4 regions of the Enterobacter roggenkampii genome follow, and region 4 is predicted to be linked to each of the others. Evidence: predicted binding sites of a transcription regulator. Region 4 holds the regulator's gene; each other region holds the start of a gene.
The links. The regulator PurR, encoded in region 4, represses purine synthesis genes. The targets are predictions, from matches to a motif close to CANGCAAACGTTTGCNTG.
Positions count from the first base shown of each region.

Region 1: gcvT (glycine cleavage system aminomethyltransferase GcvT) is a predicted target of PurR. The motif match lies at 2,164-2,181, and genes of this name have one in related genera.
Region 2: purL (phosphoribosylformylglycinamidine synthase) is a predicted target of PurR. The motif match lies at 2,043-2,060, and genes of this name have one in related genera.
Region 3: glyA (serine hydroxymethyltransferase) is a predicted target of PurR. The motif match lies at 2,477-2,494, and genes of this name have one in related genera.

Region 1 is NZ_CP017184.1:3,868,915-3,874,132, reverse strand. It holds gene ubiH (2-octaprenyl-6-methoxyphenyl hydroxylase) at 1-627, shown strand, start outside; gene ubiI (FAD-dependent 2-octaprenylphenol hydroxylase) at 640-1,842, shown strand; gene gcvT (glycine cleavage system aminomethyltransferase GcvT) at 2,240-3,334, shown strand; gene gcvH (glycine cleavage system protein GcvH) at 3,358-3,747, shown strand; gene gcvP (aminomethyl-transferring glycine dehydrogenase) at 3,875-5,218, shown strand, end outside.
Region 2 is NZ_CP017184.1:3,528,881-3,534,098, forward strand. It holds gene purL (phosphoribosylformylglycinamidine synthase) at 1-1,957, opposite strand, end outside; gene mltF (membrane-bound lytic murein transglycosylase MltF) at 2,225-3,775, shown strand; gene tadA (tRNA adenosine(34) deaminase TadA) at 3,663-4,202, opposite strand; gene yfhb (phosphatidylglycerophosphatase C) at 4,227-4,862, opposite strand; gene BFV67_RS16540 (PTS transporter subunit EIIC) at 4,866-5,218, opposite strand, start outside.
Region 3 is NZ_CP017184.1:3,518,325-3,523,542, reverse strand. It holds gene glrR (two-component system response regulator GlrR) at 1-616, shown strand, start outside; gene glnB (nitrogen regulatory protein P-II) at 697-1,035, shown strand; gene hmpA (NO-inducible flavohemoprotein) at 1,116-2,306, opposite strand; gene glyA (serine hydroxymethyltransferase) at 2,611-3,864, shown strand; gene BFV67_RS16485 (DoxX family protein) at 3,919-4,341, opposite strand; gene BFV67_RS16480 (3-phenylpropionate MFS transporter) at 4,515-5,218, shown strand, end outside.
Region 4 is NZ_CP017184.1:1,925,192-1,930,409, forward strand. It holds gene punC (purine nucleoside transporter PunC) at 13-1,212, opposite strand; gene punR (DNA-binding transcriptional activator PunR) at 1,327-2,238, shown strand; gene purR (HTH-type transcriptional repressor PurR) at 2,256-3,281, opposite strand; gene cydH (cytochrome bd-I oxidase subunit CydH) at 3,579-3,668, shown strand; gene BFV67_RS09040 (MFS transporter) at 3,831-4,997, shown strand; gene sodB (superoxide dismutase [Fe]) at 5,036-5,218, opposite strand, start outside.

The DNA.
Region 1 (5,218 bases), 1.9 Mb from region 4:
GCGGTCATTGCGAACGTCTCTACCGCAGCTGACCACAACGGCAGGGCCTTTGAGCGCTTTACGCAGCATGGCCCGCTGGCGATGCTGCCGATGTCGGACGGGCGCTGTTCCCTGGTCTGGTGTCACCCGCAGGATAAGGCGGAAGAGGTTAAGGCCTGGTCCGACGAACGTTTTTGTACCGAGCTGCAGAAAGCCTTTGGCTGGCGGCTGGGGCGTATTACCCATGCCGGCAAGCGGACGGTCTACCCGCTTTCGCTGACCACGGCGTCTCAGTCTGTCTCCCATCGTCTGGCGCTTGTCGGTAACGCCGCGCAGACGCTGCACCCTATCGCGGGGCAAGGTTTCAACCTTGGCTTACGCGATGTCATGAGCCTGGCCGAATCTCTGGCGCAGGCGTGGGGCGAGCAAAAAGACTGTGGGGCCTATTCGGTGCTGAGTCATTACCAGAAGCGCCGACAGGCGGATAAAGAGGCCACCATCGGTGTGACCGATGGTCTGGTTCATCTTTTTGCCAATCGCTGGGCACCGCTGGTTGCGGGTCGCAACCTTGGGCTGATGGCGATGGAATTATTCATTCCGGCACGTGACGTGCTGGCGCAGCGGACCCTGGGTTGGGTCGCGCGTTAAGGAGTTATCACCGTGCAAAATGTTGATGTCGCCATCGTTGGCGGCGGAATGGTTGGACTGGCATTGGCCTGCGGATTACAGGGCAGCGGCCTGCGCGTGGCGGTGCTGGAGCAAAAGCAGCCTCAGCCCGTTGCACCGGATGCGCCGCCGGAACTCCGCGTCTCGGCGATCAATGCGGCCAGCGAAAAGCTGCTGACGCACCTTGGCGTCTGGGCAGATATTGTGGCTTACCGCGCCAGCTGCTATCACGGCATGGAAGTGTGGGATAAAGACAGCTTTGGTCATATTGCTTTTGACGATGAAAGCATGGGCTATAGCCATCTGGGGCACATCGTTGAAAACGCGGTGATCCACCACGCGCTCTGGCAGAAAGCACAGCAGTGCAGCGACGTGACGCTGATTGCGCCTGCGCAGATCCAGCAGGTGGCGTGGGGCGAAAACGAGGCGTTTATCACCCTGCAGAGTGGCGACATGCTGACCGCGCGTCTGGTGGTCGGTGCTGACGGTGCCAACTCCTGGCTGCGTAATAAAGCCGATATCCCGCTGACGTACTGGGATTACCGCCATCATGCTCTGGTCGCGACGATCCGTACCGAAGAGGCGCACGGAGGCGTGGCGCGCCAGATTTTCCACAACGATGGCATACTGGCGTTCCTGCCGCTTGCCGATCCGCACCTGTGCTCAATTGTCTGGTCCCTGGTGCCGGAAAAAGCCCAGCAGATGCATGAGGCGACGCCGGAGGCCTTTAACCAGGCGCTGTGCGTGGCCTTTGATAACCGCCTTGGCCTGTGCACGCTTGAAAGCGAGCGTCAGGTATTCCCGTTAACCGGCCGCTACGCGCGCCAGTTTGCGGCGCACCGTCTGGCGCTGGTGGGGGATGCGGCGCATACCATTCATCCGCTGGCCGGGCAGGGGGTTAACCTTGGCTTTATGGACGCGGCGGAGCTGGTAGAAGAGCTGCGTCGCCTGCATCGTGAAGGCAAAGATATCGGCCAGCATCTCTACCTGCGTCGCTACGAGCGCAGCCGCAAGCACAGCGCGGCAATGATGCTGGCGGGCATGCAGGGCTTCCGCGAGCTGTTTGCCGGGTCAAATCCGGCGAAGAAATTGCTGCGCGACATCGGCCTTAAGCTTGCTGACACCCTTCCGGGTGTTAAACCTCAACTCCTCCGTCAGGCGATGGGTCTGAACGACCTCCCGGACTGGCTGCGTTAATGTAGACCCCTGTCACACTTTCTTTTCCCGGCCTCTGCGCCGGGGAAATTCCCTCGTTTGAAATATTCTAATTTCACGTCATTTTTCGCATTAGATAATCTAATGTCGTGTTTTTCTCGTTACGGAAATTCGGCCCGTTTTTCCGCACGAAATATCACCATGTGCTAAATCCTGTTAGATCATTGTTAATTTTGTGCGGGGTTAATCGCATTTTTCCAGTGGATAACTCTGTAGGCTTTTCAGCGTTTTTTGGTCATAAGCTAATGTGATGACCTGTTTTGCCTTATGGTTAACCGCCGTTTTCGGTGGTAAGTTCAGGTAAAAGAGAACGTTTGCGTCGGTGCCCGAACGCGGGGCCGATACCGGGTTTCACGGTGAATTTTTCAACGAGGACAAGATGGCTCAACAGACTCCTTTGTACGAACAACACGTGTTATGCGGCGCCCGCATGGTGGACTTCCACGGCTGGATGATGCCGCTGCACTACGGCTCGCAGATTGATGAGCACCACGCGGTGCGCACCGATGCCGGTATGTTCGACGTGTCCCACATGACGATTGTCGATCTGCGCGGTAGCCGCACCCGGGAGTTTTTGCGTTATCTGCTGGCAAACGACGTCGCCAAACTGAAGACGCCGGGTAAAGCGCTCTATACCGGCATGCTGAATGCCTCGGGCGGCGTGATTGATGACCTTATCGTCTACTACTTCACCGAAGATTTCTTCCGCCTCGTTGTAAACTCCGCCACCCGCGAAAAAGACCTCTCCTGGATCACCCAACACGCCGAACCGTATGCCATCGACATCACCGTCCGTGATGACCTGTCGCTGATCGCCGTGCAGGGGCCTAACGCGCAGGCGAAAGCCGCGTCTCTGTTCAACGATGAGCAACGTAAAGCCACCGAAGGCATGAAGCCGTTCTTCGGCGTGCAGGCGGGGGATCTGTTTATCGCCACCACCGGCTACACCGGTGAAGCGGGCTACGAAATTGCGATGCCGAACGAAAAGGCCGCTGATTTCTGGCGTGCGCTGGTGGAGGCGGGCGTGAAGCCTGCGGGCCTGGGCGCGCGCGATACGCTGCGTCTGGAAGCGGGCATGAACCTCTACGGTCAGGAGATGGACGAAGGCGTCTCTCCGCTGGCCGCCAACATGGGCTGGACCATCGCGTGGGAACCGGCTGACCGTGACTTTATTGGCCGTGAAGCGCTGGAGATGCAGCGCGAGAAGGGCACTGAACAGCTGGTTGGCCTGGTGATGAAGGAAAAAGGCGTACTGCGCGGCGAGCTGCCTGTACGTTTTACCGATGCTGACGGCAATCCTCGCGAAGGCGTGATCACCAGCGGAACCTTCTCACCGACGCTGGGCTACAGTATTGCACTGGCACGCGTGCCGGCGGGCATTGGCGAAACGGCGGTGGTGCAAATCCGCAACCGCGAAATGCCGGTCAACGTGACCAAACCGATTTTTGTTCGCGCCGGTAAGCCGGTCGCCTAACTATTTTTATCAGGAGAACTTCAATGAGCAATGTGCCAGCAGAACTGAAATACAGCAAAGAACACGAGTGGCTGCGTAAAGAGGCGGACGGCACTTACACCGTCGGGATCACCGAGCACGCGCAGGAGCTGCTGGGCGACATGGTGTTTGTTGACCTGCCTGACGTGGGCACGACCGTGAGCGCGGGCGACGACTGCGCCGTGGCGGAGTCCGTAAAAGCGGCATCAGACATCTACGCACCGGTAAGCGGTGAGATTGTTGCAGTCAACGACGCGCTGAGCGACTCCCCGGAGCTGGTCAACAGCGAGCCTTATGAAGGCGGCTGGATCTTCAAGATCAAAGCCAGCGACGAATCCCAGGTTGCCGCGCTGCTGGATGCGACCGCATACGAAGCACTACTGGAAGACGAATAACGTTGTGCCGGATGGCGCTGCGCTTATCCGGCCTGGAGATCAACGTAGGCCCGGTAAGCGTTAGCGCCACCGGGCAACAGCGTTACAGATAACTACGATTCACTGCACGTTTCAGGAACCATCGCTCATGACACAGACTTTAAGCCAGCTTGAAAACCGTGGCGCCTTCATTGAACGTCACATTGGGCCGGATGCTCAGCAACAGCAGGAGATGCTGAAGACGGTTGGCGCGGATTCATTAAACGCACTGATCGGCCAGATTGTGCCAAAAGACATCCAGCTAGCCACGCCGCCTCAGGTGGGGGAAGCCACCACGGAGTTCGCCGCGCTGGCGGAGCTGAAGGCTATCGCCGGCCTGAACAAGCGCTATAAGTCTTACATTGGCATGGGCTACACCAACGTGCAGTTGCCGCCGGTGATCCTGCGCAACATGCTGGAAAACCCGGGCTGGTACACCGCCTATACGCCGTATCAGCCAGAAGTGTCCCAGGGTCGCCTGGAAGCGCTGCTGAACTTCCAGCAGGTAACGCTGGATCTGACCGGTATGGATATCGCCTCCGCGTCTCTGCTCGATGAAGCGACCGCCGCCGCCGAAGCGATGGCGATGGCGAAGCGCGTGAGCAAGCTGAAAAATGCCAACCGCTTCTTCGTGGCGGCGGACGTGCATCCGCAGACGCTGGACGTGGTGCGCACACGTGCGGAAACCTTCGGCTTTGACGTGATCGTCGATGACGCTGACAAAGTGCTGGATCACCAGGACGTCTTCGGCGTGCTGCTGCAGCAGGTGGGCACCACCGGTGAAGTTCACGACTACGGCGCGCTGATTGCCGAGCTGAAATCCCGCAAGGTGGTTGTGAGCGTTGCCGCCGATTTTATGGCGCTGGTGCTGCTGACGGCGCCGGGCAAACAGGGCGCGGATATCGTATTCGGCTCTGCGCAGCGCTTCGGCGTACCGATGGGCTACGGCGGCCCGCACGCGGCGTTCTTCGGCGCGAAAGATGAATTCAAACGTTCCATGCCTGGCCGTATTATCGGCGTCTCCAAAGACGCTGCCGGTAATACCGCGCTGCGCATGGCGATGCAGACCCGCGAGCAGCATATCCGCCGCGAGAAAGCGAACTCCAATATCTGTACCTCACAGGTGCTGCTGGCTAACATCGCCAGCCTGTACGCCGTGTTCCACGGCCCGGCTGGTCTGAAACGCATTGCCAGCCGCATTCATCGCCTGGCCGATATCCTGGCCTGCGGCCTGCAGCAAAAAGGTCTTAAGCTGCGCCATGCCCACTACTTCGATACCCTGTGCGTGGACGTGGCGGACAAAGCGGCCGTGCTGGCCCGCGCGGACGCGGCAAAGATCAACCTGCGCAGCGACATCCACAACGCCGTCGGCATTACGCTGGATGAAAGCACCACCCGCGACGATATCCTGAACCTGTTCAGCGTGCTGCTGGGTGACGCGCACGGTCTGGAC
Region 2 (5,218 bases), 1.6 Mb from region 4:
CCAGGAAGGTTTTCTCCGCCACAGCTGGCAGGTGCAGCACGCGATTAACGGCTTCAGCTACGGTAATGCCCTGGCGATCCAGCGCTTTGCCCGCCGCTTTACGGGTCTGCACGTCGCGGGTCATCTTCGGCGTTTTACCGAGCAGGACGTCGAGCGGCAGATCGATCGGCTGGTTGTCGAAATGGGTGTCGCTCAGAGTCAGGTGCTGCTCTTCGGTCGCTTCACCGATGACGGCATACGGCGCGCGCTCGCGGCGGCACAGCTCGTCAAACAGCGGCAGCTGATCCGCCGCAACGGCCAGCACGTAGCGCTCCTGGGATTCGTTACACCAGATTTCCAGCGGGCTCATGCCAGGCTCATCGCTCAGGATGTCGCGCAGGTTGAAACGGCCACCGCGGCCGCCGTCGCTCACCAGCTCCGGCATGGCGTTGGACAGACCGCCCGCGCCGACATCATGGATGAAGAGGATCGGGTTAGCATCGCCCAGCTGCCAGCAGCGGTCGATCACTTCCTGACAGCGACGCTCCATCTCCGGGTTGTCACGCTGCACGGACGCGAAGTCGAGATCCGCATCAGACTGGCCGGAGGCCATAGACGAGGCCGCACCGCCGCCCAGACCGATGTTCATTGCCGGGCCGCCGAGCACGATCAGCTTCGCGCCGACGACGATCTCGCCTTTCTGCACGTGATCGGCACGGATGTTGCCGATCCCGCCCGCCAGCATGATCGGTTTGTGGTAGCCGCGCAGCTCTTCGCCGTTGTGGCTGTCCACTTTCTCTTCATAGGTACGGAAGTAACCGTTCAGCGCCGGACGACCAAATTCGTTGTTAAACGCCGCGCCGCCCAGCGGGCCTTCGGTCATGATATCCAGCGCGGTCACGATGCGCTCCGGCTTGCCGAAATCTTCTTCCCACGGCTGTTCAAAGCCCGGGATACGCAAGTTGGAGACGGAGAAACCGACCAGACCCGCTTTTGGTTTTGCACCACGACCGGTCGCCCCTTCGTCACGGATTTCACCGCCGGAGCCGGTCGCCGCACCCGGCCACGGGGAGATCGCGGTCGGGTGGTTGTGGGTTTCAACCTTCATCAGGATATGCGCGGGCTCCTGATGGAAGTCATAGCGCCCTGCTTCGCGATCGGCGAAGAAGCGGCCCACCTCAGAACCTTCCATCACCGCGGCGTTGTCTTTATAGGCAGACAGCACGTGGTCAGGGGTTTGCTCCATGGTATTTTTGATCATTTTGAACAGCGACTTTGGCTGCTGTTCGCCGTCAATAATCCAGTCGGCATTGAAAATCTTGTGGCGGCAGTGCTCCGAGTTCGCCTGCGCGAACATGTAGAGTTCAATGTCGTTCGGGTTACGGTTGAGCTTAACGAACGCATCCTGCAGGTAGTCGATTTCGTCTTCTGCCAGCGCCAGGCCAAGACGCAGGTTGGCGTCAATCAGCGCCTGACGGCCCTGCCCCAGCAGGTCCACGCTCTGTACCGGCGCAGGCTGATGGTGGGAGAAAAGCTTCTGCGCGTCATCAAGAGAGGCAAATACGCTCTCCATCATGCGGTCGTGCAGTTCAGCCGCAACCGCCTCCCACTGCGCGTCGCTCAGGGTAGAGGCTTCCACGTAGTACGCTACGCCGCGCTCCAGACGGTTAATCTGGCTCAGGCCACAGTTGTGGGCGATGTCGGTGGCTTTGGAAGACCAGGGGGAGATGGTGCCCGGACGCGGCGTCGCAAGGATCAGTTTGCCGGTTGGCGTATGGCTGCTGAGGCTTGGGCCATACTTGAGCAGGCGTTCCAGCTGTACGCGCTCCTCTGCATTCAGGGGGGCATTCAGGTCAGCAAAATGGACATACTCAGCGTAAATATTGCTTACCGGAAGGTCGGCCGCCTGAAAACGTGCCAGCAGTTTGGTAATACGGAAGGCAGACAGTGCAGGCGAACCACGCAGAATTTCCATCATAAGTCTCTCGTCTTCGAAGCGCCGGGGCGCTTACAGTGTGCGCAAGGGGGGAAAACGGGCGTCATTATAGAGAATCCTGAGCGCCGACGAAACCGTTTGCGTCGAAATAAAATTGGCAAAGAGATTTAACAATAGATGTGACCTGTCTCTCTAATTGGTTGCCAAGTGGCGCAAGTTTACGCAAAATGCCGCTCATTCAATGGCAAACCTTATTGTTAACATGGCTACAGCAGACTGAGGCAACCGGCGTCGCAGAGAATTAACTAATTGAAAAAATTAAAGATTAATTATCTGCTCATCGGCATTGTAACGTTGCTGTTGGCAGTGGCCCTCTGGCCTTCCATCCCCTGGATCGGCAAAGCCGAAAACCGTATCGCCGCCATTCAGGAGCGGGGGGAATTGCGCGTCAGTACCCTCAACTCTCCGCTGATTTACAGCGACATCAACGGCAAAATCATTGGGCTGGATTATGAACTGGCACAGCAGTTCGCCGATTATCTTGGCGTGAAGCTAAAAATCACCGTCCGCCAGAATATCAACCAGCTGTTTGACGACCTCGATAACGACGATGCCGATATGCTGGCCGCCGGGCTGGTGTATAACAGCGAGCGCAGCAAAAACTATCAGCCGGGCCCGACCTACTACTCCGTTTCGCAGCAGCTGGTTTATCGCGTCGGGAGCCTGCGCCCGCGCTCGCTGGCGTCGATTAACGATCGGCAGCTGACGATTGCCCCCGGTCACGTGGTAATTGACGATCTGCGCGAGCTCAAGGAGAAGAAATATCCGGACCTGAGCTGGACGGTGGATGCGAAACTCGGCACGACGGAGCTGCTGGACCAGGTAAAAGATCAGAAAGTCCCCTACACTATCGCCGATTCGGTCGCGATCAGCCTGTTCCAGCGGGTGCATCCTGAAATCGCCGTGGCGCTGGACGTCACCGACGAGCAGCCTGTGACCTGGTTTACTCAGCTCGATGACGATCAGACCCTCTCTGCCGCGATGCTCGATTTCTTCAACACCATGAATGAAGACGGTACGCTGGCGCGCCTGGAGGAGAAGTACCTCGGGCATGGTGATGACTTTGACTACGTTGACACCCGCAGCTTCCTGCGTGCGGTAGACAGCGTCCTGCCGGACCTGCAGCCGCTGTTCGAAAAATACGCCCAGGAAATTGACTGGAAACTGCTGGCGGCTATTTCTTATCAGGAATCCCACTGGGATACCCAGGCCACGTCTCCGACTGGTGTACGTGGTTTGATGATGTTAACCAAAAATACCGCGCTGAGCCTGGGCGTCAATGACCGTACCGATGCGGAACAGAGCATCAGCGGCGGCGCGCGCTACCTGCAGGATATGATGGCCAAAGTCCCGGAAACGGTGCCGGAAGAGGAGCGGATCTGGTTCGCGCTGGCGGCCTACAATATGGGCTATGCGCATATGCTGGATGCGCGAGCGCTGACGGCCAAAACGAAAGGCAACCCGGACAGCTGGTCAGACGTAAAGCAGCGCCTGCCGCTGCTTAGCCAGAAGCCATGGTATAACAAGCTGACGTACGGCTACGCGCGCGGGCATGAAGCCTACGCCTACGTGGAAAATATCCGTAAATATCAGATTAGCCTGGTCGGTTATCTGCTGGAGAAAGAGAAAGAGGCGACAGAGGCCAAACGGCTGGCCCAAAGCTACCCTGTCGTGGCGCCGGACGAGCTTAACCGTCCGTCGGCTTCAATTCTGCCTTTTGCTGCTTTTTCTGCTGACGGCGCATTCGAAAGAAATCGCTTAATAGCCCCGAACACTCTGGTGCAAGCACCCCGCCGATAGTCTTCACCTGGTGGTTCATCCCTGGGTGACCCAGCACGTCCATCAGCGAACCGGCCGCACCGGTTTTTTCATCCCGCGCACCGAAGACCAGAGTTCCGATCCGGCTGTGCACCATCGCCCCGGAGCACATTACGCAGGGCTCCAGCGTCACATACAGCGTGGTATCAAGCAGGCGATAGTTTTGCAGCACCAGACCGCCCTGACGAAGCGCCATGATTTCGGCGTGCGCCGTCGGATCGTGGCGGCCAATGGGGCGGTTCCACCCTTCACCAATCACCTGGTTATTGTGGACCAGCACGGCGCCCACGGGCACTTCGCCCTCGTCCCAGGCACGCTGAGCGAGCGTTAGCGCGTGGCGCATCCAGTATTCATGTGAGAATTCAGGGTTGGACAACGGTTGATACTCCAGTCGAAAAGCGGGCGGCATTATACACACCCCTTATGGATAAGACTATTCGAGTTGCTGAAGTTCACCTGATGGCGTGACGCGCCAGCGGTGCTGGCAAAAATAGAGCAGCGGGTTGTCCTGCTTGCTGTCGCTGTAGCCGCTGTACAGGCGCAGTGGCGTGCCGATACGTTTTTCCAGCTGGACCACTTTTTCATGCCCCAGGCAGCGCATCGTCAGCACCCAACCGCCGTAGCCGCGGGCAATTTGCGTGGCGATAAGATTCACGCGCGGTAGCCAGGGGGTATCAAAGTAGACCTGCTCCACCAGCGTCTGCGGGGAGCCGGTAATCAGCCAGATGTCGGCATCGTTCGCGTCGAGATAGCCGGTCAGGCGCGCCTGCACCACCGGGAACGCGGCAACGTGGCCGCGGAACCACTGCGCAAAATCCTGCTCGAGCTGTTTGAGGCGCGCTTCGCTGTGCCCAAACGTACATCCCCACAGCAGCAGGCTCATTGGCCATCGCGCCGCACGGCCCTTCACCAGCAGCGCGATCCCAATAACCGGTAAGAGCGGTAGCACGAGCAGCGCATTCAGAGGCTGACGCCGCAGCAGGTAACGCATAAACGTACCAAACATATCCTGCTGATGCAGCGTGCCATCCAGGTCGAAAAAGACAACGCGACGCCCGTGATTTGCCAAACCTTACTCCTCTGGGTCGTTGAAACCTAACAGCCAGGTAAACAGGAACCCGGCGATCACCGCTACTAAATAGCCTAACAGATAGAGCACCACTTTTCCGGTCACGATGGTTAATGCCAGCGGTAACCCCGAGAGACCAAAGGTGATGACGGTGGCAACTTTCCAGTAGCTAATCAGCGCCCCGCCTACCGCGCCGCCCAGACAGGCCGCGAGGAACGGTTTACCCAGCGGCAGCGTAACGCCGAAAATCAGCGGCTCGCCAATGCCGAGCAGTCCGACCGGGAGTGCGCCTTTAATCATTTTTTTCAGACGCGCGTTGCGGGTTTTCATCAGTACCGCAATTGCCGCACCGACCT
Region 3 (5,218 bases), 1.6 Mb from region 4:
GCCCGCGCCGCTGCAGGTCAAGCTGCTGCGCGTGCTGCAGGAGCGCAAAGTGCGCCCGCTGGGCAGCAACCGCGATATCGATATTAACGTGCGAATTATCTCCGCTACCCACCGCGATCTGCCAAAAGTGATGGCCCGCAACGAGTTCCGCGAAGATCTCTACTACCGCCTGAACGTGGTCAACCTGAAGATCCCGGCGCTGGCCGAACGTGCGGAAGACATCCCGCTGCTGGCGAACCATCTTTTGCGCCAGGCGGCCGATCGCCATAAACCGTTCGTGCGCGCGTTTTCCACCGATGCGATGAAGCGGCTGATGGCCGCAAGCTGGCCGGGTAACGTCCGTCAGCTGGTCAACGTGATTGAGCAGTGCGTGGCGCTGACCTCCTCACCGGTCATCAGCGACGCGCTGGTGGAGCAGGCGCTGGAAGGGGAAAACACGGCCTTGCCGACGTTTGCCGAAGCGCGTAACCAGTTCGAGCTGAACTATCTGCGCAAGCTATTGCAGATCACCAAAGGCAACGTGACCCACGCGGCGCGGATGGCCGGGCGCAACCGCACCGAGTTTTACAAGCTGCTCTCGCGCCACGAGCTCGAAGCAAACGATTTTAAAGAGTAGTACCGCAAAATTTGCCTGAATATGGTACTGTGAGCAATCGATTACGAGGCAGCTTACAGGCAAGAGTTTAAGGACCTACCATGAAAAAGATTGATGCGATTATTAAACCTTTCAAACTGGATGATGTGCGTGAAGCGCTGGCGGAAGTCGGCATCACCGGGATGACCGTGACGGAAGTGAAAGGTTTTGGTCGTCAGAAAGGTCACACCGAGCTTTACCGTGGCGCAGAGTACATGGTCGACTTTCTGCCGAAAGTGAAAATTGAAATCGTGGTCAGCGACGATATCGTCGATACCTGTGTGGACACCATTATCCGCACGGCGCAGACCGGCAAGATTGGCGATGGTAAAATCTTCGTCTTTGACGTGGCGCGCGTGATCCGTATCCGTACCGGCGAAGAAGACGACGCCGCGATTTAACGTTCTTGCCGGGTGGCGCTGCGCTTACCCGGCCTACAAAACTCTTCGTAGGCCCGCGCAAGCGAAGCGCCGCCGGGCGATTACAGCACCTTATGCGGGCCGAAGCACTCGTAATGAATGCTGTCTTTGTTCACGCCCAGCCCCACCAGCTGCTGCGCGGCATACTGCATAAACGCCACCGGCCCGCAGACGTAGAACTGCATGTCCGGCGCGCTAAACGCCCCTTCCATCTGGCTTAAATTCATCAGACCTTCGCTGTCAAAGCGGGCAGCTGCGCGGTCTGCATCCGTCGGCAGGCGATACCAGGTATGCGCGGTGAAACGCGGCAGGGAGGCCCCGAGCGTTTTCACCTCATCCGCAAAGGCGTGCACGTCGCCGTTTTCGGCGGCATGGAACCAGTTAACCTGTGCACCGTGGTGTGATTTTGCCAGCGTATCAAGCATGGCCAGCATCGGCGTCTGGCCGACGCCCGCAGAGATCAGCGTGACCGGCGTATGGGCTTCAACGGCCATAAAGAAGTCGCCCGCTGGCGCGGCCAGATGGACCACGTCGCCCACGTTCGCTTCGTTGTGCAGCCAGCTGGAAACCTGACCGCCGTCCTCACGCTTCACCGCAATGCGGTAGCCTTTACCGTTTGGCTTGCGGGTAAGAGAATACTGGCGGATCTCCTGATGCGGGAAACCTTCAGGCTTCAGCCACACGCCCAGATACTGCCCTGGCTGGTAATCGGCCACCGGTTTACCGTCCACCGGCTCAAACTCGAAGCTGGTGATTAACGCGCTGCGCGGCGTTTTCTCAACGATGCGGAATGCGCGGGTACCTTCCCAGCCGCCGTTCTTGCTGGCGTTTTCGCTGTAAATCTGTGCTTCACGGTTGATAAACACGTTTGCCAGCACCCCGTAGGCTTTACCCCACGCGTCCAGCACCTCCTGACCCGGGCTGAACATTTCGTCCAGCGTCGCCAGCAGGTGAGTGCCGACGATGTTGTACTGCTCGGGTTGGATCTGGAAGCTGGTATGTTTCTGCGCGATTTTTTCCACCGCGGGCAGCAGCGCAGCCAGGTTTTCAATATTGCTGGCGTAAGCCGCGATGGCGTTGAACAGCGCTTCACGCTGATCGCCGTTACGCTGGTTGCTCATGTTGAAAATCTCTTTGAGCTCCGGGTTGTGCGTGAACATGCGGTCGTAGAAATGGGCGGTGAGTTTAGGGCCGGTTTCCACCAGCAGGGGAATAGTGGCTTTTACGGTAGCGATGGTTTGAGCGTCGAGCATGAGCGCGTCCTTCTGATGTTACTTTAATGATGTATTTTAAATGCATCTTATAAAAAATACCCCTGCGTTGTAAATGGTTCTTTGCAAGATGAAAAATATGCATCACAAACCTGAAAAGAAATCCGCTGGAAAGGGCGAGCGCTTTATTCCTCAAACCCTTGCGTGGCGGGTAGGAAAACGTTTGCGTAAAATCGTTTGTCAAGACCTGTTATCACAGAACTAATCAGTTATACTGTTGCCCGTCGTCCAACAGGACTGCCTTTTCAGGCCAAAATTTACTTGTTAGCTGAGTCAGGAGATGCGGATGTTAAAGCGTGAAATGAACATTGCCGATTATGATGCCGAACTGTGGCAGGCTATGGAGCAGGAAAAAGTACGTCAGGAAGAGCACATCGAACTGATCGCCTCCGAAAACTACACCAGCCCGCGCGTGATGCAGGCGCAGGGTTCTCAGCTGACCAACAAATACGCTGAAGGTTACCCGGGCAAACGCTATTACGGCGGTTGCGAGTACGTTGATATCGTTGAGCAGCTGGCTATCGATCGTGCGAAAGAACTTTTTGGCGCTGACTATGCAAACGTCCAGCCGCACTCTGGCTCCCAGGCTAACTTCGCGGTCTACACCGCGCTGCTGCAGCCGGGCGATACCGTTCTGGGTATGAACCTGGCGCAGGGCGGCCACCTGACTCACGGCTCCCCGGTTAACTTCTCCGGCAAACTGTACAACATCATCCCTTACGGTATTGATGAGTCCGGTAAAATTGACTACGAAGACATGGCGAAGCAGGCTAAAGAGCACAAACCGAAGATGATCATCGGTGGCTTCTCTGCTTACTCCGGTATCGTTGACTGGGCAAAAATGCGCGAAATCGCAGACAGCATCGGCGCGTACCTGTTCGTCGACATGGCGCACGTTGCCGGTCTGATTGCCGCAGGCGTTTACCCGAACCCGGTTCCGCATGCGCACGTTGTGACCACCACCACCCACAAAACTCTGGCGGGTCCACGCGGTGGCCTGATCCTGGCGAAAGGCGGTGACGAAGAGCTGTACAAAAAACTGAACTCCGCGGTGTTCCCAAGCGCGCAGGGCGGCCCGCTGATGCACGTTATCGCGGCAAAAGCGGTCGCGCTGAAAGAAGCGATGGAGCCAGAGTTCAAGGTTTACCAGCAGCAGGTTGCTAAGAACGCCAAAGCGATGGTGGAAGTGTTCCTGAACCGTGGCTACAAAGTGGTATCCGGCGGGACTGAAAACCACCTGTTCCTGCTGGATCTGGTTGATAAGAACCTGACCGGTAAAGAAGCTGACGCTGCCCTGGGCCGCGCCAACATCACCGTGAACAAAAACAGCGTGCCAAACGATCCGAAGAGCCCGTTCGTGACCTCCGGTATCCGTATCGGTTCTCCGGCCGTGACCCGCCGCGGCTTCAAAGAAGCGGAAGTGAAAGAGCTGGCTGGCTGGATGTGTGACGTTCTGGACAACATCAATGACGAAGCGGTTATCGAGCGCGTCAAAGGTAAAGTTCTGGATATCTGCGCACGCTTCCCGGTATATGCATAATTCCTCTGCTTTGCAGAAATAAAAAAGGCCGCGCATGCGGCCTTTTTTTATGGCTTAACGCCGGTCCAGGGAGATGGCGCCAGGTCCGACAATCGCCAGCAAAATAAAGGCGCCAGCAATACTGACGTTTTTGTAGAAGTTAATCATATTCGGTACGACTGCATCACCGGTCATATCCCAGTAGTGATGCCCAATCACCGCCGTTCCGAGGGTGTAGAACACAAACAGTACCGCGAGAGGACGGGTGAAAAAGCCCAGCACGATCAGGATCGCAGCAGGCACTTCCATCACCACCGCAATAATGGCCGCCAGCATGGGCATCGGCGTACCCAGCGAGGTCATATACTGTACGGTACCGCTAAACCCCGTCAGTTTCGGGTAACCAAAGATAATAAACAGCACGACAAGCGCGATGCGGCCAATGAGCAGCAGCAGATGACGCGACTGACCAAAATCGAGATAACGTAGTGAGTTCATGGCAGAAATACCTCTGCAAGTGGAGTAATTTAAACGTAATACACATTTTCATTCCCTGCCATAAGCCAGACGACTGCACAAGATGTTAATTTTTCGTTAATTTATAGCAGGCTATCTACTTGCTTAATTTTTATATTCTCGCCAGACTATGGCCTCGATTTCGGGAGGGATTCATGGTCTTGCATTCCACGCGCTGGCTGGCGCTCAGTTATTTCACCTATTTCTTTAGCTACGGCATTTTTCTGCCTTTCTGGAGCGTCTGGCTTAAGGGTATCGGCCTGACGCCTGAGACCATCGGTGTCCTGCTGGGGGCCGGGCTGGTGGCACGTTTCCTCGGCAGCCTGCTGATCGCCCCGCGCGTCAGCGATCCCTCCTTACTGATCAAGGCCGTACGCATTCTGGCTCTGCTGACCCTGGTCTTTGTGGCCTGCTTCTGGGTCAGCCATCAGTTTGCCTGGCTGATGGTGGTGATGGTTGGCTTTAACCTGTTCTTCTCACCGCTGGTGCCGCTGACGGATGCCCTGGCGAACACCTGGCAAAAGCAGATCACCATGGACTACGGTCGCGTGCGCCTGTGGGGTTCTATCGCCTTTGTGATTGGCTCGGCGCTGGTGGGGAAACTGGTCAGCCTCTACGATTACCGCGCCATTCTTGCCCTGCTGAGTATCGGTATTGCCTCGATGCTGCTGGGCATGCTTCTGCGACCGTCGGTGATGCCGCAAGGGGAAAGCCGCCATCAGGAGAGCGCGGGCTGGCCCGCATGGCAGAGCCTGGTCGCACAGAGCTGGCGTTTTCTGGCGTGCGTGTGCCTCCTTCAGGGGGCACATGCGGCGTACTATGGTTTCAGCGCCATCTACTGGCAGGGGGCGGGATATTC
Region 4 (5,218 bases):
TTTCTGGCGCAATCAGGCATGCGAAGTTTCCACCTGCGCGCCGTTATCCTGCTCGCGCTGCGCGGACGCCTGCATGCGGAAACCCAATACCGCCAGCGCTACGGTGAACAGCATCACGCTGGTGGTGGTCAACAGCGGCGTGGCAATCAGCGCGGAGACCACCAGACTTGCGAGGAAGCACAGACCCAGCTGCAGGGTATTTTGCAGCGCGGCGGCGCGGCCTGTCGCCTGCGGGAACGGACGTAACGCCTGTGCCACCACGATCGGGTAGATCGCTCCGTTCGCCACGGCCATCACGCAGAAGGGGATCAAAATTTCAGCCAGGCCCGCGCCCGGAATAAACCCGACGGCCCAGGTACCGATGACGCTCAGCGCATAGAGCACCAGCAGCCAAGGCAGCATCTGCTGACCTTCCCATTTTTGCAGCGCCGCGCGGCAGCCGTACCCGCCCACCAGGAACGCGATGGTCTGCGGAACATAGCTCAGCCCGATGGCCGCCGGGCTGTAGCCCATATCGTGCAGAATAAACGGCGAGCCGGTGAGCCACGCGAAGAAGCTGGCCGAACAGGCGGCATAAATCAGGACATTCCCGCGATACGCTTTGGCGCTCAGCAGGGAGGTGAAGGTAATCGGCGTCGCGTCGGCATGCGCCTCTTTTTTATGCGCGGGCTTAAGGGCAAACACCGGCAGCATCAGCACCAGCGTGATGGCAAACAGCGTGGCAAAAATGGCCTGCCAGTCAAAGTGCGCGAGGATCCAGCTGCCCAGCAGCGGAGCCAGGGCAGGGGAAAGACCCACCAGCGGCATAATGGTGGCGAAAATACGGTTTGTGCGGTTAGCCGGATAGTAGTCGGTCACCAGCGCCTGCCAGGTCACCGCCGCAGCACAGACGCCCACGGCCTGAACGAAGCGCAGCACCAGCAGCCAGGTAGCATCGCGCACCCACAGCATCCCCAGGCAGCCCACGGCAAAAATGGCCAGACCCAGCAGCAGCACCGGTTTACGGCCGAAGCGATCTGAGAGCGGTCCCCAGAGCAGCTGTGCGAAAGCAAAACCGGCAAGGAACAGGCTCAGGCTGGCGCTGATGGCCGCCGCAGGGGTTTGCAGGTCTTCCTGCATTGCGGCAAACGCGGGCAGGTACATGTCGGTGGCCAAAAAGCCCAGCACGCTTAAGCCGCCGAGCCAGACTAAAAATCCTTTCCTGGGTTGCATTCTTTTATTCTCCTGAGGAGGCAGGTATACGTTGGCGCAGAGTGTAGGGAGTGCAAAGCGGCTTGTGAAACGCTAATATTTGGCGGGTGCATTCAAATTTTTTGCAGGCAGAAAATGTGGTCAGATTATTCTCTTGAAGTGGTCGATGCTGTTGCGCGTAACGGCAGCTTTAGCGGTGCAGCGCAGGAGTTGCACCGCGTCCCTTCGGCCATCAGCTACACGGTGCGTCAGCTTGAGGAGTGGCTGGCGGTTCCGCTGTTTGAACGGCGGCATCGCGACGTGGAATTAACGCCCGCCGGTGCATGGTTTTTGAAAGAAGGGCGTTCTGTTATCAAAAAAATGCAGATCACCCGCGAACAGTGTCAGCAGATCGCCAACGGCTGGCGGGGGCATCTCGCCATCGCGGTAGATAACATCGTGAAGCCGGAACGCACCCGACAAATGATCGTGGATTTCTATCGTCATTTCTCTGACGTCGAGCTACGGGTCTCGCAGGAGGTGTTCAACGGCGTCTGGGATGCGCTGGCGGACGGCAGGGCGGAGATGGCGATTGGCGCGACGCAGGCGATCCCGGTCGGGGGACGTTACGCCTTTCGCGACATGGGGATGCTGAGCTGGAAATGCGTGGTGGCCAGCGATCATCCTCTGGCAGCGATGGAAGGTCCGCTGAGCGACGATACGCTGCGCAACTGGCCGTCTCTGGTGCTGGAGGATACGTCGCGTTCATTGCCCAAGCGTATCACCTGGCTTCTGGATAACCAGCGGCGGGTGGTGGCTCCTGACTGGGAATCATCGGCGACGTGCCTCAGCGCCGGGCTGTGCGTCGCGATGGTGCCCGCTCATTTTGCGCGTCCGCGCATCGATACCGGAGAATGGGTTGAACTGACGCTGGAGAATCCGTTCCCGGACGCGGCCTGCTGCCTGACCTGGCAACAAAATGATGTCTCGCCCGCCATGGCCTGGCTGCTGGATTATCTGGGAGACAGCGAAACCCTAAACCGGGAATGGTTACGGGAGCCAGCGTAGCTGGCCCCGTAAAGGGATTAACGACGGTAGTCGCGGAACGGACCGTCCGCAACGGAACGGCGTTCAATCAGGCGCGGGTGAACTTCAATGGACTGCGACTCTTCGCGCTTGTTGACGATCCTGTCCAACAGCATATTGAAGGCCGTTTCGCCCAGCGAATCTTTTGGCTGGTGAATGGTTGTCAGCGCCGGGGTGAAGAAGCGCGCGTTACGCACGTTGTCATACCCGATCACGGAAATATCCTGCGGTACGCGCAGACCCAGCTCATCGGCGGCGCAGAGTGCGCCCATGGCCATGATGTCACCGCCGCAGAAAACGGCGGTCGGGCGGTGCTGCTGGGAAACGATCTGCTGCATCGCGCGGTAGCCTGATTCCGGCTCAAAGTCGCCCTGCACGATCCAGTTTTCCGGCACGGTGATGAGCGCTTCTTCCATCGCTTTCATAAAACCGGCCAGACGGCCCGCGCCGGTGTTACGCTCCAGAGGACCGGGGATCACGCCAATCTCGCGGTGACCGCGTTCGATCAGGTAACGACCCGCCATGTAACCGCCTTCGAAGGCGTTGTCGATGACGGAGTCGGTGAAGTCCGCGCGCGCTTCACCCCAGTCCATGACCACCATGGGGATATGGCGATACTCTTCCAGCATCGACAGCACGGATTCCGGGTACTCGGAACACATGACCAGCAGGCCATCGACGCGCTTTTGCGCCATCATCGACAGGTAGGCGCGCTGTTTTTCTATGCTGTTCCACGCGTTGCCCAGAATCAGGGTATAGCCTTTCTGGAAGCAGTTCTTCTCTACCGCTTCAATGATCTCGGCAAAATAGGCCGCTTCACTGCTGGTCGCCAGCAATCCAATGGATTTGGTGTGATTAACCTTGAGGCTGCGCGCAACCGCACTTGGCGAATAGTGCAGCTCTTTGATCGCTGCCCAGACGGCGTTGCGCGTCTCTTCCGCCACGAAGCGGGTTTTGTTAATTACATGTGATACGGTTGTAGTGGAAACGTTTGCGCGTTTTGCTACGTCTTTAATTGTTGCCATTAAATGTCACTCCAGACCATATCCTAAACTCCTGAAAAACTTGAAGGTAAACGTTTGCCTTCTCTCACCCTTATCACGCAATCTTGAATTGCGGCACGCCGGGAAAACGACACGGGACGTCAGGAGGGGGTCAATGGCCGGTACGCTAATAAATTTAGCGTGGAATTTTGTCCTATCTTGATGAAAAGGGGAAGAGGTAAAGTGTTTATCAGCCTAAATCCAGGAAGATTTTTGACGTAAATTATGCAAAAATGAGCAGGCTCACTTTTCGTGGGGGGATTAAAAGGAGAAAAATTGATGAGTTCCGATCTGAAGTTTTCGCTGTTCACCACCGTGGTTGTGCTGGCTCTGATTGTCGCGGCGGGTCTGACGGCCGCGCTGCACTGATTTACGCGGAGGGAGAGCCTTCTCCCTCCCGCTCCCCCGATTGTTACTCCTAAGGCAAAAATCTTTTGCCATTTTGTTAACTTCTCATTTTTTGTGATTGATGTCATGCTTTCCGCTTCTTTGTTCTGTGTCACCACATGACACGGCATCCGGAGTTGACGCATGAAAATCAATTTTCCCCTGCTGGCCCTGGCGATTGGCGCTTTTGGGATTGGCACCACTGAATTTTCCCCGATGGGGTTACTGCCCGTTATCGCCCGCGGCGTGGACGTCTCGATCCCTGCGGCCGGCATGTTAATCAGCGCCTACGCCATTGGCGTGATGGTGGGGGCGCCGCTGATGACGCTTCTTCTTTCACACCGCGCGCGCCGCAATGCGCTGATTTTCCTGATGGCGATTTTCACCCTCGGCAACGTGCTTTCGGCCATTTCGCCGGACTACACCACGTTGATGCTTTCGCGTATTCTGACCAGCCTTAACCACGGCGCGTTCTTTGGGCTGGGGTCGGTTGTGGCGGCAAGCGTGGTGCCGAAACACAAGCAGGCCAGCGCCGTAGCCACCATGTTTATGGGCCTGACCATCGCTAACATCGGCGGCGTTCCTGCGGCAACCTGGCTGGGCGAGGTCATTGGCTGGCGGATGTCCTTCCTGGCGACGGCCGGACTGGGCGTGGTCGCGATGGTGGCCTTGTTCTTCTCCCTGCCAAAGGGCAGCGCCGGAGAACGTCCGGAAGTGCGTAAGGAGCTGGCGGTGCTGATGCGCCCGCAGGTGCTCTCCGCGCTGCTGACCACCGTGCTGGGGGCAGGGGCGATGTTTACCCTCTACACCTATATTTCACCGGTGTTGCACGATATCACCCACGCAACGCCTCTCTTCGTTACCGCGATGCTGGTGCTGATTGGCGTGGGCTTCTCGATTGGCAACTATCTCGGCGGGAAATTTGCCGACCGTTCCGTGAGCGGAACGCTGAAGGGCTTCTTAACCCTGCTGATTGTTATCATGATCGCCATTCCGTGGCTGGCGCGCAACGAGTTTGGTGCCGCGATCGCAATGGTCGTCTGGGGGGCTGCAACGTTCGCGGTGGTGCCACCGCTGCAGATGCGCGTGATGCGTGTCGCGCATGAAGCGCCGGGCCTCTCATCCTCGGTTAATATTGGCGCCTTTAACCTGGGCAATGCGCTCGGTGCGGCGGCCGGTGGGGCCGTGATTTCCGGTGGGCTGGGGTACAGTTTTGTGCCGGTGATGGGGGCGATTATTGCCGCGCTCGGTCTGCTGCTGGTGATGATGTCGGGTCGTAAACAGCCAGAAGCAGCCTGCGCTGCGGAATAAACCAAAAACGCAGAAGGGCGAGCCCTTCTGCGTGTCTCTTACGCGGCGAAGTTCTTCGCCACAAAGTCCCAGTTAACCAGTGCCCAGAAGTGCTCCAGGTAGTTAGGGCGCGCGTTGCGGTAATCGATGTAGTAAGCGTGTTCCCATACGTCCACGGTCATCAGCGGCTTCGCGCTGGTGGTCAGCGGGGTGCCCGCGTTAGAGGTAGACACGATAGCCAG